4 regions of the Rhodoferax koreensis genome follow, and region 4 is predicted to be linked to each of the others. Evidence: predicted binding sites of a transcription regulator. Region 4 holds the regulator's gene; each other region holds the start of a gene.
The links. Region 4 encodes FNR, which switches genes on or off when oxygen is low (the NO sensors DNR and NnrR bind a similar motif). Its sites were predicted from a motif close to TTGATNNNNATCAA; they were not measured.
Positions count from the first base shown of each region.

Region 1: the regulator FNR is predicted to act here: its motif matches at 1,728-1,741, upstream of cydD (thiol reductant ABC exporter subunit CydD).
Region 2: the regulator FNR is predicted to act here: its motif matches at 931-944, upstream of RD110_RS22550 (universal stress protein).
Region 3: the regulator FNR is predicted to act here: its motif matches at 1,467-1,480, upstream of RD110_RS26035 (fatty acid desaturase).

Region 1 is NZ_CP019236.1:3,856,435-3,859,424, forward strand. It holds gene cydD (thiol reductant ABC exporter subunit CydD) at 1-1,632, opposite strand, end outside; gene RD110_RS17860 (flagellar basal body protein) at 1,806-2,114, shown strand; gene RD110_RS17865 (urease accessory protein UreD) at 2,114-2,944, shown strand; gene RD110_RS17870 (adenylate/guanylate cyclase domain-containing protein) at 2,952-2,990, opposite strand, start outside.
Region 2 is NZ_CP019236.1:4,865,803-4,868,792, reverse strand. It holds gene RD110_RS22565 (TIGR00725 family protein) at 1-222, shown strand, start outside; gene RD110_RS22560 (YgaP family membrane protein) at 235-441, opposite strand; gene RD110_RS22555 (hypothetical protein) at 470-880, opposite strand; gene RD110_RS22550 (universal stress protein) at 1,068-1,886, shown strand; gene RD110_RS22545 (Rossmann-fold NAD(P)-binding domain-containing protein) at 1,949-2,434, opposite strand; gene RD110_RS22540 (Crp/Fnr family transcriptional regulator) at 2,667-2,990, shown strand, end outside.
Region 3 is NZ_CP019236.1:5,631,615-5,634,604, forward strand. It holds gene pyk (pyruvate kinase) at 1-1,324, opposite strand, end outside; gene RD110_RS26035 (fatty acid desaturase) at 1,586-2,761, shown strand; gene RD110_RS26040 (hemerythrin domain-containing protein) at 2,840-2,990, opposite strand, start outside.
Region 4 is NZ_CP019236.1:1,806,726-1,809,715, forward strand. It holds gene RD110_RS08530 (integration host factor subunit alpha) at 1-74, shown strand, start outside; gene RD110_RS08535 (MerR family transcriptional regulator) at 224-697, shown strand; tRNA gene RD110_RS08540 (tRNA-Pro) at 722-798, shown strand; gene fnr (fumarate/nitrate reduction transcriptional regulator Fnr) at 1,235-2,023, shown strand; gene RD110_RS08550 (OmpW/AlkL family protein) at 2,101-2,721, shown strand; gene hemN (oxygen-independent coproporphyrinogen III oxidase) at 2,765-2,990, opposite strand, start outside.

The DNA.
Region 1 (2,990 bases), 2.0 Mb from region 4:
GTCGTGCGTGGCCACCAGCATGGTCTTGCCGTGGGCGAGTTGCAGCAGGGCTTCCGTCACGGCTTCGGCGGTGGCCGCGTCCAGGTGGGCCGTGGGCTCGTCGACCAGCAGCAGATCGGCCTGCGGCCGCACCACCGCACGCGCCAGCGCAAGACGCACGGCTTCGCCGCCCGACAGGCCGACGCCACCCTCGCCGAGCATCGCGCCCGCATGGGCCTGGGCTGTGGCGCCGAGCGCGGCGAACCACATCGCCGTGCTGACTTCGGCCGCGCCCACACCGGGCTGCCCCAGCGCCACATTGGCCTGCACCGTGCCCGCGAAAATGTGCGGCTTCTGGCCCAGCCACGCGGTGCGCTGGCGCAGCCTGGATGCGGTTGCCGCCGACATCGTCTCGTCGCCGATGCGGATGCTGCCGCCCTGCACCGGCACCAGGCCGGCGAGGAGCGACAGCAGCGTGGTCTTGCCGGCGCCGCTGTCGGCCAGCAGCGCCACGTGTTCGCCCGCGGCGACATCGAAATCCAGGCCGTCGAACACCGCCCCGCCCGTGCCGGCATGGCTGAATTCGAGCGCACGGACACACAGCGCCGGCGGCCGCGCCGCGCGGGATGCAGCCATCGGCGGCACCGCCGCATCGTTGGCACCGGGCAGCGCCGTGCCGGCCTCGCTGAGCCGCGCCATCGCCGCCAACGCCGCTTCGCCCGCCGCGCGGTCGTGCCACACCAGGGACAGCTCACGCAGCGGCTCGAAGAAGGCGGGCGCGAGCAGCAGCACGAACAGGCCCTGCCCCAGGCTCAGGCGCACGCCCCATGCGCCATAGTTCAATTGGCCGAGCAGATGAAAACCCACGTAGGCGGCCACCATGGCCACGCCGAGCGCAGCGAAAAGCTCAAGCACGGCGCTGGACAGGAACGCGATGCGCAACACGGCCATGGTGCGCCGGCGCAGCGAATCGCCGGCCGCCCGCAGGCGCTGCGCGGTGAAGTCCACCGCGCCCAGCGCGCGCAGGCTGGCCAGGCCGCGCAGGCGGTCCAGCAGGAAGGCGTTCATGCCGCCGATCTCCACCATCTGGGCCTCGCTCGCCGCCTTGGCGCGCCAGCCGACCAGGGCCATGAACACGGGGATCAGCGGCGCGGCCACCAGCAGCACCAGCGCGGCGATCCACGACAACGGGAACACCGCGGCCAGGATGGCCAGCGGCACGACCAGGGCCTTGCATCTGGCTGGCTGGTAACGCGTGAGGTAGGGCACGACGGCTTCGGCCTGCTCGGCCATCACACTGGCCGCCAGGCCGGATGCGGGCCGTGCCGCGTCAAGCGGCGAGCGTGCGGCCAGGGCCCGCGCCACCTGGGCACGCAAGTCGCCGAGGCGCTCGCACGCCGCGCGGAAGCTGCGGCGCAGACCCCAGGCCTCGAGCCCACCACGCGCCAGGCCCAGCGCCAGGAGCATGGCGGCGGGCCAGACCACCGCGCGCGCGCCGCCGCCTTCGAGCAGGCTCTGCAACGCATGGGCCAGCAGGCCGGCCTGCGGCAGCCACAGCAGGCTGGCCACGGTCTGGGGCACGCTGCCAGCGCCCGCGCGCCCTTGCGGATGCGTCGATCCACGGGAACCGGCGGTGTGTTCGGGAGCTTGCATGGGTCTGTATTTTGCCGTAATTTCAGTAATTACTGAAAATTCAAGCCGAAAAACCACAGCAAAACCGCAGTGTGCGCCACCTGATCGCAATCCACTTGATCTGGATCAAGGCAGGGCTGAACGATAATACCCAGGCTCCGTGCCGATGACCACCGCCCAGCCATGACGACCCCATGACGACCATTTCATCCGTTTCCGCGATCTCGATGTCCGGCATGCAGGCTGCGGAGACACGCCTGCAGGCGTCGGCGCACAACATCGCCAACAGCGCCACCGAGGGCTTTCACCGGCAGGAAGTGGTCCAGGCCGCCGAGGCCGGCGGCGGCGTCCAAACGCAGGTCGCGCGTGCCCCCTCCCCCGGTGATGCACCCATTGCGGATGCGCTGGACCAGATCGCCGCCAGGCAGGACTTCCTGGCCAACCTGTCCGTCTTCAAAACCGGCAACCAGATGCTCGGCCGCCTGCTGGACGCCAAAGCCTGATGGCGTGGCACGCCCGGCTGCAGCTGGACTACCTTTTCGAGCGCGAACGCAGCGTCGCGCGCCACCTGCACAGCGGCCCGCTGCGCATCCTGCAAAGCCTGTACCCCGAAGGTGACGCGGTGTGCCACAACGTGCTGGTGCATCCGCCGGGTGGCCTGGTCGGCGGCGATCGGCTCGACCTGCAGGTCAGCGCCGGCCCGGGCGCCCATGGCCTGATCACCACCCCCGGGGCCACGCGCTTCTACCGCTCGGCCGGTGAGCTGGCGCTGCAGCAGACGCAGATCCGGCTTGCCCCCGAGGCCCGGCTCGAATGGCTGCCGGCCGAGGCGCTGTGCTACAACGAATGCCGCGCCGAGAACCACATTGTGTTCGACCTCGCGCCCGGTGCCGAACTCATTGGCTGGGACGTGACCGCGCTCGGCCTGCCCAATGCCGGCCAGCCGTTCGAACGCGGCCAGATCGTGCAGCACCTGGAGATGCCCGGCGTCTGGCTGGAACGCGGCCGCATCGATGCTGCGGATCATCGCTTGATGAACAGCCCGCTGGGCCTGAACGGCCAGCGCTGCACGGCCTCGCTGTTCTTCCTGGCCGGCAGCCCTTTGGAACGCCACCGCCGCCAGCAGGCGCTGGACATGGCGCGCGAAGTCATCGAAGCAAGCGCGTTGAAGGACACGGTCGGCGCGACCAGCCCGAATCCCCAGGTGGTGATGGTGCGCGCCCTGGCCCCGCTGGTGGAGCCGGCGATGCAGCTCATGCAGCGGGTCTGGGCCGCATGGCGCGGGCACTTCTGGAACAAGCCAGCCGTGAAGCCCCGGATCTGGGCGATGTAGCCCCTGGCTACTGGCTTCCGACCAGGATCTGCACGAACATCTGAAG
Region 2 (2,990 bases), 2.7 Mb from region 4:
CCGACCGGCATGGGCGAACTGCGCAACGCGATCGTCGCGCGCAGCGGTGTCTGCCTGGTGGCCATCGGCGGCAACATGGGCACGCTGTCCGAGATGGCGATGGGCCTGAAATGGGGCAAGCCTGTTTTCGTGCTGCACGGCGACGTGGCGCTGCCCGGCGCGGTGGCAGCCGCGGACGCGGAAGATCTGCTGGCGAAGGTGGTCGACTGCCTGCTGACCTAGCCGGTGGCAGGCTCAATGGCGCGCATCTGCGCGGGTGCTCCAGCCGAACAGGCGGTATGCGGGACAACTGCCGGCAATCGCAGTCAACAGCGGCAGCACGCCGACATAGCCCCAGGCGCCGATGCTGCCGAATGCGGCCAGGCCGATGAGCACGACACCGAGGCCGATGCGTGCGAGCCTGTCGAGCAGGCCGAGGTTCTGGGCGAGCAAGTGCGTCATGGTTTTCCTTCGTAGAAGCAGGGACGCTTCAACTTTCAGACGCGGCGGGCCAGTACAGGACGAGTTCGCGGGCGCCGTGTCGGACGTCCACCACGCGGCTTTGGCTCAGCCCACCGTAGGTCGCGGTGACGTGGTACACGCCAGGCTCCATGGCCACATAGAAGAGCGGGCCGCAGTCCTCGAAACGTAGCTGGCCGCCGTTCTGTCCGCGCTCGATGACGACGCTCACACCCGTGATGTAGGCACCGCTGCGCGTCTCTGCGAAGCTCATGCGCAGCCGATACTGGTGGCGCGCCGCGGCCATTTCCTGCCGGCTCTCGTCGCCGATGCCACCGTTCTGGAACGGGACCGCCTGGCCCGCGTGCGCCGCAAGTGGCGGCGCGATACAGAACGCAACACACAAGGCCGCCGTCGCTGCGGCGCGTGAACAGGTCTTCATGGCCATCTCCTTCGAACAAGCCCACTCTAGGCGCCACGGCGCAAGCCGCCTTGTCCTGGATCAACCCGCTTCCTGATCGGTCGTGCCGATTGCTGCACGAGGCCTTCGCTCATTGACGTGGCGCAAGCCGTGCGCAGGGCCGTCGGCTAACTTGGTGTCCCGCGTCCGCCATCCATCGGAGGTTCCCATGAAAACCCTTGCCTCGATCCTTGTTCACCTGGACTCGTCCTCGCACGCCGCCAAGCGGATGCAGGTCGCGCGCCAATTGGCCGATGCCTTCGATGCCGAAACCACCGTGCAATACGCGGTGGTTTCGGCTCTGCAGCAATACGCTGCTTCGCTTCGGGGCGGAGGACAGGCCGTGCCGATCATGGAGGAGCTCGACCGCGCGCGTCGCGCCAAGGCCCACCGCATCTTCGAGGCACATGCCGCCGGTGCGCCACGGCTGAGCTGGGGCGAGCAGCTGCCTTCGGCGCCGGATGGTTTCATGCAGCGGGCGTTCTACGCGGACTTGCTTGTGCTGGGGCAGCGGGATCCGGACGACACGCAAGGCGAAGACGTGCCCACCGACTTCGTGCCGGACGTCATGGCGGCCACCGGCAAGCCGACGCTGCTCGTGCCCCACGCCGGCCCGGCCACCGAGGTCGGTGGTACGGTGCTGATCGCGTGGAAGGAAAACCGCGAGGCGGCCCGCGCTGTCAGCGCGGCGCTGCCCTGGCTCATGCGGGCGAAGCGGGTGCATGCGCTGGCCTACGGCGACGATGCGGAATTCGCGCTCGTCCGGCTCGCGGGCTACCTGAAGCATCATGGCATCGACCCGGTCCTGCATGCCGACCGGGACACCGGCGATGTCGGTGAACGCCTGCTGTCGCGTGCCGCCGACCTGAACGGCCAGCTTCTCGTCATGGGTTGCTACCACCACAGCCGGTTGCGTGAACTGCTGCTCGGTGGATCCACCCGCACGCTGCTGGAACGCATGACCCTGCCGGTGCTGATGGCGCACTGAGCGTGTGGTCGGGCCGCCTGCCCTGGGCGTCTTGCGCCAGGTACCGCCTGGCTTGGGAGCGCTCATCCGATCCGTTCGAGCAGCACCGCCTGGATCAGCCAGATCCATTTCTCCTCGTCGCTGCCTTCGCCACCCATGGCTGTGACGGCCTCCGCCAGCGGGTGCGCTGGCGTGGCCAGGCCCGCGAACACCGGCACACCCGACTTCGCCGCGATGCGGCCGACAAGCGACGGCGCGATGCCCTGGCACTCGATTCCGCTATAGAGGCGAGCCAAGACCCCGGCGAGCCGGTCGATGTCGGCCGGAAGGCTGCTGTCTGTGAGCGCCGGGGTGACCTGCGACACATGGGCGCCGAGGGCTTCTGCAGCGCGGCAGAACCGCTCGGCGCTGGCCTTGTCGACTTCCCGGGTCAGCAAGCCCAGGTGGCTCCCGCGCAGCGCGAGCCTGCGCACCGAGCGAGCCGGTGCATTGCGCAGACCACGCGCGCTGGCCAGCAGCCTCGAGAGGCTGGGCAGGCCATGGAGATCGATATGGGGACGGGCACACATCATGAAGCGGAGGTGTCGGTGGGCATGCAGCGTTCGGTTCGAATCTTGGAAGCGGCTGCGGGCTGAGGTTTGATGTGCATCAAGCGCCGGTCAACTGTGGCTGACGGCTGCCGTGGTGTGCTGTTACCGACGGTTCACACAACGGCACGCGGCGTTTCAGACGGTTTTCATGCATGCCGCAGGCTGACCCTAACCTCAATCCAAACCATCACCATTCACTTCGGAGCCTTCCATGTTCATCCAAACCCAACTGCACCCCGCCACAGTCCAGAACTTCCAGGTCCAGCCGCTGCGCGGCGACCCGTCGACCCGGGTCGAGCGGCCCGTGCGCCGTCGAGGGCTGGTCGAGCAGGCGCACATCGCGGATACGGCCGCGCTGCTGAATTCGGCCTTGGCACCGAGCCGACGCATCGTGCATGCGGGCGAGGCCGTCTACCAGGCGGGGATCGGCTTCACGCACCTGCATTTCGCCCACTCGGGCGCCTTCAAGGTGGTCAATCTGGCCCAGGATGGCCGGGAGCAGATCGTCGGGCTGAAGTTCCGCGGCGATTGGCTG
Region 3 (2,990 bases), 2.0 Mb from region 4:
TGTCGCGATCGGTCTGCGGGTCCATCAGCAGCGGCCGCACGTTGCGGTACAGCGCGAGCTTGCGCTGCGTGGCGATGCGCGAGGTCAAGGCGTAGATCGGGATGTGGGCGCGATGCCGGCTCATCCACAGCAGCGTCGAGCCTGACTCGGTGAGGGCCACGATGGCCTTGGCGCCGAGGTGGTGGGCGGTGAACAGCGCGCCCATGGCGATCGACTGGTCGATGCGGGCGTATTTCTTGCCGCTGAAGTCGGCATCGAGCTCCAGGTCTTCCGCAGCCTCGGCGGCTTCGCAGATGCGGCTCATCTCCCGCACGGTCTCGAGCGGGTATTTGCCGGATGCGGTCTCGGCCGAGAGCATGACCGCGTCGGTGCCGTCGAGCACGGCGTTGGCCACGTCGCTGACCTCGGCGCGGGTGGGCACCGGATTCGTGATCATCGACTCCATCATCTGCGTGGCGGTGATGACCACCTTGTCCATCTCGCGCGCCATGCGGATCATCTTCTTCTGCAGTGCCGGCACGGTCGCATTGCCGACCTCCACCGCCAGGTCGCCGCGCGCCACCATGATGCCGTCGCTCGCGCGCAAAATCTCTTCCAGCCGCGGAATGGCCTCGGCACGCTCGATCTTGGCGATCATGCCGGGCTTGTGGCCGAACTCGGCGGCCGCCACGTTGCACAGCTGGCGCGCCATTTCCATGTCGGTGGCGTTCTTCGGGAAGCTCACCGCGACGTAGTCGGCCTGGAAGCTCATCGCGGTCTTGATGTCCTCCATGTCCTTGGCGGTGAGCGCCGGCGCGGTGAGGCCGCCGCCCTCCTTGTTGATGCCCTTGTTGTTGGAGAGCTCCCCGCCGAGCTTGACCGTGGTGTGCACCTGCTCGCCGCGCACGGCGTCCACGGTGAGCACGATCAGGCCGTCGTTGAGCAGCAGCCGGTCGCCGGCCTTCACGTCGCGCGGCAGGTCCTTGTAGTCGAGGCCGACGCCGTCCAGGTCGCCCGGCTCGCTGCGCGCGGCATCGAGCACGAACTTGGCGCCGGGCTCGAGCCAGACCTTGCCTTCGGCGAACTTGCCCACCCGGATCTTCGGCCCCTGCAGGTCGGCCATGATGGCCACTTCCCGGCCGGCGCGGCGCGCGGCCTCGCGCACCATCTGCGCCCGGTCGATGTGGTCCTGCGCCTTGCCGTGGCTGAAGTTCAGCCGCACCACGCTGACCTTGTTCTGGATCATCTTCACCAGCAGTTCCATGTCGCTGGACGCCGGCCCGAGGGTGGCAACGATCTTGGTGGCGTGGCGCGAGATGCGGGTATCACGGGTGTCGCTTTGCATGGGGTCTCCGATGTAATTTAATTTCTATTTTCACATGAAAAAAGTGACGAACGAGTTACCACTTGCACGGGCTTTGGCATCGTTTTCTTCCGGTTACACCAAACGTGGTAAAAACTTCGACGGCCCGGCAACTCGCCATACCTTGATCCCCGTCATCACCGGCTCATCCGGTGCCGGTACGATCAGGGGGCCGAAAACGCGAACCCATGCACCAGCCGCCCCGGCTCGCTAGGCCATCCTCCAACTCTTCTGTCTCCGCGCATGACCCCAGTGTCTGAACCCCGCGTGCCCGTGATGGGCACACCTGTGACAAAACCCACCACGGCCTCCGTGGCCGATGCCGCCCGCACGGCGACCTGGCCCGATCCGCTCGCGCCCACGGCGCCGCTGCCGCACCGCAAGGTGATCCGCTCCTGGTTGCTGCCGCTGTCCGAGCGCTCCACCTGGCGCGCCCTGGTGCTGCTGGCCTTCGACTACGCGCTGCTCGCCGCGCTGCTGGCCGGCGTGGTGCTGTTCGATTCGGTGTGGCTGATGCTGCTGTGCGGCCTGGCCGCGGGTTTCGTCATCGGCCGGCTGTTCGTGGTCGGCCACGACGGCTGCCACCAGAGCCTCACGCCGCACCGCAAGCTCAACAAATGGCTCGGCCGCATTGCCTTCCTGCCATCGCTGACCGCCTACAGCCTGTGGGACGTGGGCCACAACGTCGTGCACCACGGCTTCACCAACCTCAAGGGCGTGGATTTCGTGTGGGCGCCGCTCACGCGCGAGGAATACGATGCGCTGTCGCCATTGGGCCGGCTGATGCAGCGCATCTACCGCAGTGGCTGGGGGCCGGGCATGTACTACATGATCGAGATCTGGTGGAAGAAGATGATGTTCCCGCGCAAGTCGGTCATGGGCTCCACCAACCGCGCCATCTTCACCTGGGACTGCCTGCTCGTCACCGGTTTCGCCGCAGTATGGATCGCCGCCCTGGTGGCCGCCGCGCTGGTCACCGACCAATCGGTCACCCTGCTGCTCCTGCTCGGCTTCGTCGTGCCCATGTTCTTCTGGTTCAACATGATGGGCTTCGTGATCTACGGCCACCACACCCATGTGCGGGTGTCGTGGCATGACGACCGCGCGGTCTGGCAACGGGCCCAGCCCTTCGTCTCGACCACGGTGCACCTCACGTTCCCGGCCCACATCGGCAACATGCTGCACCACATCATGGAGCACACCGCGCACCACGTGGACATGAGCATCCCGCTCTACAAGCTCAAGGCCGCGCAGGCCAAGCTGGAGGAACTGCTGCCGGGCCGGATCGTGGTGCAGCCGTTTTCCTGGCGCTGGTACTTCGACACCGCGCGCGCCTGCAAGCTGTACGACTTCACCCAGAACTGCTGGACCGACTTCAAGGGACGGGCCACGAGCGCCCCCCGGGCGATGCCGGCCTGAGTTGGATCTCGCCGCCATGAAAAAAGCGCCCGCGGGCGCTTTTTTCATGGGCTCGGCACGGCCCCTCGCAGCAGTTCTTCAGGCCTGCGCCGTGTCCCGGGCGCTGGTACACGCGCCGCCACAGCCGTGCACCGGCTCCTTGGGCAGGGCGTCGGGGCTGCTGACCACACCGGTGGCGGGATCGAAGCCGGCACGGCGCAAGTGCAGCGCGAGCGCCGCGTCCATGCTT
Region 4 (2,990 bases):
CGGTGGCCATTGAGGCCCGCCGCGTCGTCACCTTCCACGCGAGCCACAAGCTCAAAGAGCAGATCCAGGGCTGAACGCCCGTGCCGGCGGGCGCCTGCCGCGCAGGAGGCGGCGCATCCGTGCATTTGCACGTGCTTTTCTTTTTTCCTGCCTCCCCTTGCGCTTTGCGCCTTTGGCCACTTGGAGTAACCTCAAAGGTTCCGCCAAAACAACATTGATTTCAATGGGAAATTCTCTCCCTTCGATTCCGGCCAAACGCTACTTCACCATCGGGGAAGTGGGCGACTTGTGCGGTGTCAAGCCACACGTGCTCAGGTACTGGGAGCAGGAATTCACGCAGCTTCGTCCCATGAAACGGCGCGGCAACAGGCGTTACTACCAGCACCACGAGGTGCTGATGATCCGTCGCATCCGCGACCTTCTGTACGACCAAGGCTTCACCATCAGCGGTGCCCGCAACAAGCTGCAGGAGATCGTGCAGGGCGAACGCGACAAGCGGCGCAACGGCGAGGTCATGCTCGACGGCGTAGGCGTTGTGGTGCTGGAAGGTCTGGACCAGGAGGAAGAACTGATCGGCGACAGCTTCCCCGACCCCGAGGCGCTGACCGAGGGCGATGGCGCCATCGCCAGTGCGCAGGTGTCCTGGCTGCGCCGCGAACTGGTCGAAATTCGCGATCTGCTGCTTGAGGCCGATTGAGCGGGTTATAATTCAGGGCTTGATCGGTGTGTGGCGCAGCCTGGTAGCGCACTTGCATGGGGTGCAAGGGGTCGAAGGTTCGAATCCTTTCACACCGACCATAGAAATTCATTGAATCAATGGGCCCGACATGAAAATGTCGGGCCCATTTTCGTTGGGTAAGCGCGACCCGCTGCTGAAAGCACGCCATCTCCCGATGTGAGAAATTTCACGGAAAACTTAACAGCTTGTTATGTAAAAATACGTAACTTGTTGATTCTTTGCCAGGGCCAGTTTTGGCTTAGCCGCGGAAAACTGAAGGAATCTATCACTGTTGCGCATCAACACGGGGCAAGACTTCAACCTGGTTCCTGACGGGTCTACACAGACCGGTTGCTTCAACGCTTTGGGTTACTCGCTCCCTCGCGCTCGTGGCCCTGGGCCTGGTCGCCGCCGCGGCACTCCGCCGCCATGGCGCCGACACCGCCCGCGTTGACCCAGATCAAACCGGTGTTTCCGGTAGTGCACAGAATGTCTGTGCTGCATCAAGAAACACCCATGAGCCATCTACCCAAGAACCAAGTCCGTTGCGCCAACTGTGAACTCGTCGATGTCTGCCTGCCTCCGAGGCTGGATCCCGGCGACATGAAACGCATCGACAAGGTGATCGACAAGCGGCATGCCATCCGACGCGGCGAGTTTCTCTACCGTCAGGGCGATGTCTTCGAATCGCTGTATGCCATCCGGCTGGGCCATTTCAAGACCAGCATCGGCACGCCGGACGGGCGCGTGCAGGTCACGGGTTTTCAGATGGCCGGAGAGGTGATCGGGTTCGACGGCATTGTGGGGGGCCGGCACAGCTGCGACGCGGTTGCGCTGGAGGATGCCCAGGTGTGCAAGATGCCGTTCAACCGCATGGAAGAACTCTCACGCGACATCCCCTCGCTGCAACACCACATCCATCGGCTTCTGGGGCGAGAGATCGTGCGGGATCAGGGCGTCATGCTGTTGCTCGGCGCCATGTCCGCGGACGAGCGCGTGGCCACCTTCCTGTTGAACCTCGTGCAGCGGCTGCATGCGCGCGGATTTGCACAGACGGAACTGGTGCTGCGCATGACGCGCGAGGACATCGGCAGCTATCTGGGGCTGACGCTGGAGACGGTCAGTCGCACGTTTTCCAGGTTCGCGGCCGAAGGCATCCTGCTGGTGAAGCAGCGCCAGATCCAGATCCTTTCCACCGCCGGCCTGCGGCGTGTCGGAAACCTGGACGACACCGGTGCCGATGCCGCACCAAGGCCGCTTGCTGCGTCTGAGCAAGTGGCCAACGTGCCGCTGACTGCGTCTTGATTGATCCCGCACAAGGTCCGTCGGACCTGTAAAGCGTCCAATCCTTGAGAGCGATTGGGCTCTTTCAAAGGATCAAAATGTCAAGACTGAATACGAAGGCCGCCGCCCTTCTGGCCGTGGCGGCAATGGGCTTCACGGCAATGGACGCAGGCGCGCAGGAAACCCCCTGGCTGGTGCGTGTGCGCGCGGTGAACCTGGACAGCGCCAACAAGGACTCGACCGGCCTCGACCTGTCGATCAACAACAAGGTCCTGCCCGAGGTGGACTTCACTTATTTCTTCACTCCCGCATGGGCGACGGAACTGGTGCTCACTTATCCGCAGAAGCAGACCGTGCGCGCAGGCGGCTCGGACATCGGCTCACTCAAGCATCTGCCGCCGACACTCACGCTGCAGTATCACTTCGCGGACCTGGGCAAGTTCAAGCCCTACCTCGGCGCTGGCCTGAACTACACGCGTTTCTCCTCGGTCAAGTTCTCGCCGGCCGTGCAAGCCGCGCTGGACCCCTCGCTCAGCAAGAACAGCTTCGGCCTGGCCCTGCAGGCTGGCTTCGACTATGAGTTCGCGAAGAACACCTATTTCAACTTCGACGTGAAGAAGGTGAAGATCCACACCGACGTGAGTTCTGCCGGCGCCCAGGTCGGCACCTTCAAGGTCGATCCCTGGCTGATCGGCATCGGCATCGGCCGGCGCTTCTGAGACGCCGGGCTGGAGACGAACGCCCCGCCCGGGGCGTTCGGGTTCAGGCGATGCGCGAGAACTGCGAACCGCTGCGAGGTGTCCGCAGGTAGTGATCGAACACCATGGCGATGGCGCGCACCACGAACCAGCCGGTCGGCGTGACCTGCACCACGCCCGCGCCGAGGTCGATGTCGACCAGGCCTTCCGCCGCGAAGCCTGCCAGCACCTGCAGTTCCGCAGCGAAGTAGCTGCGGAAGTCGATGAGGTGCCCGAGTTCCACCGATTCG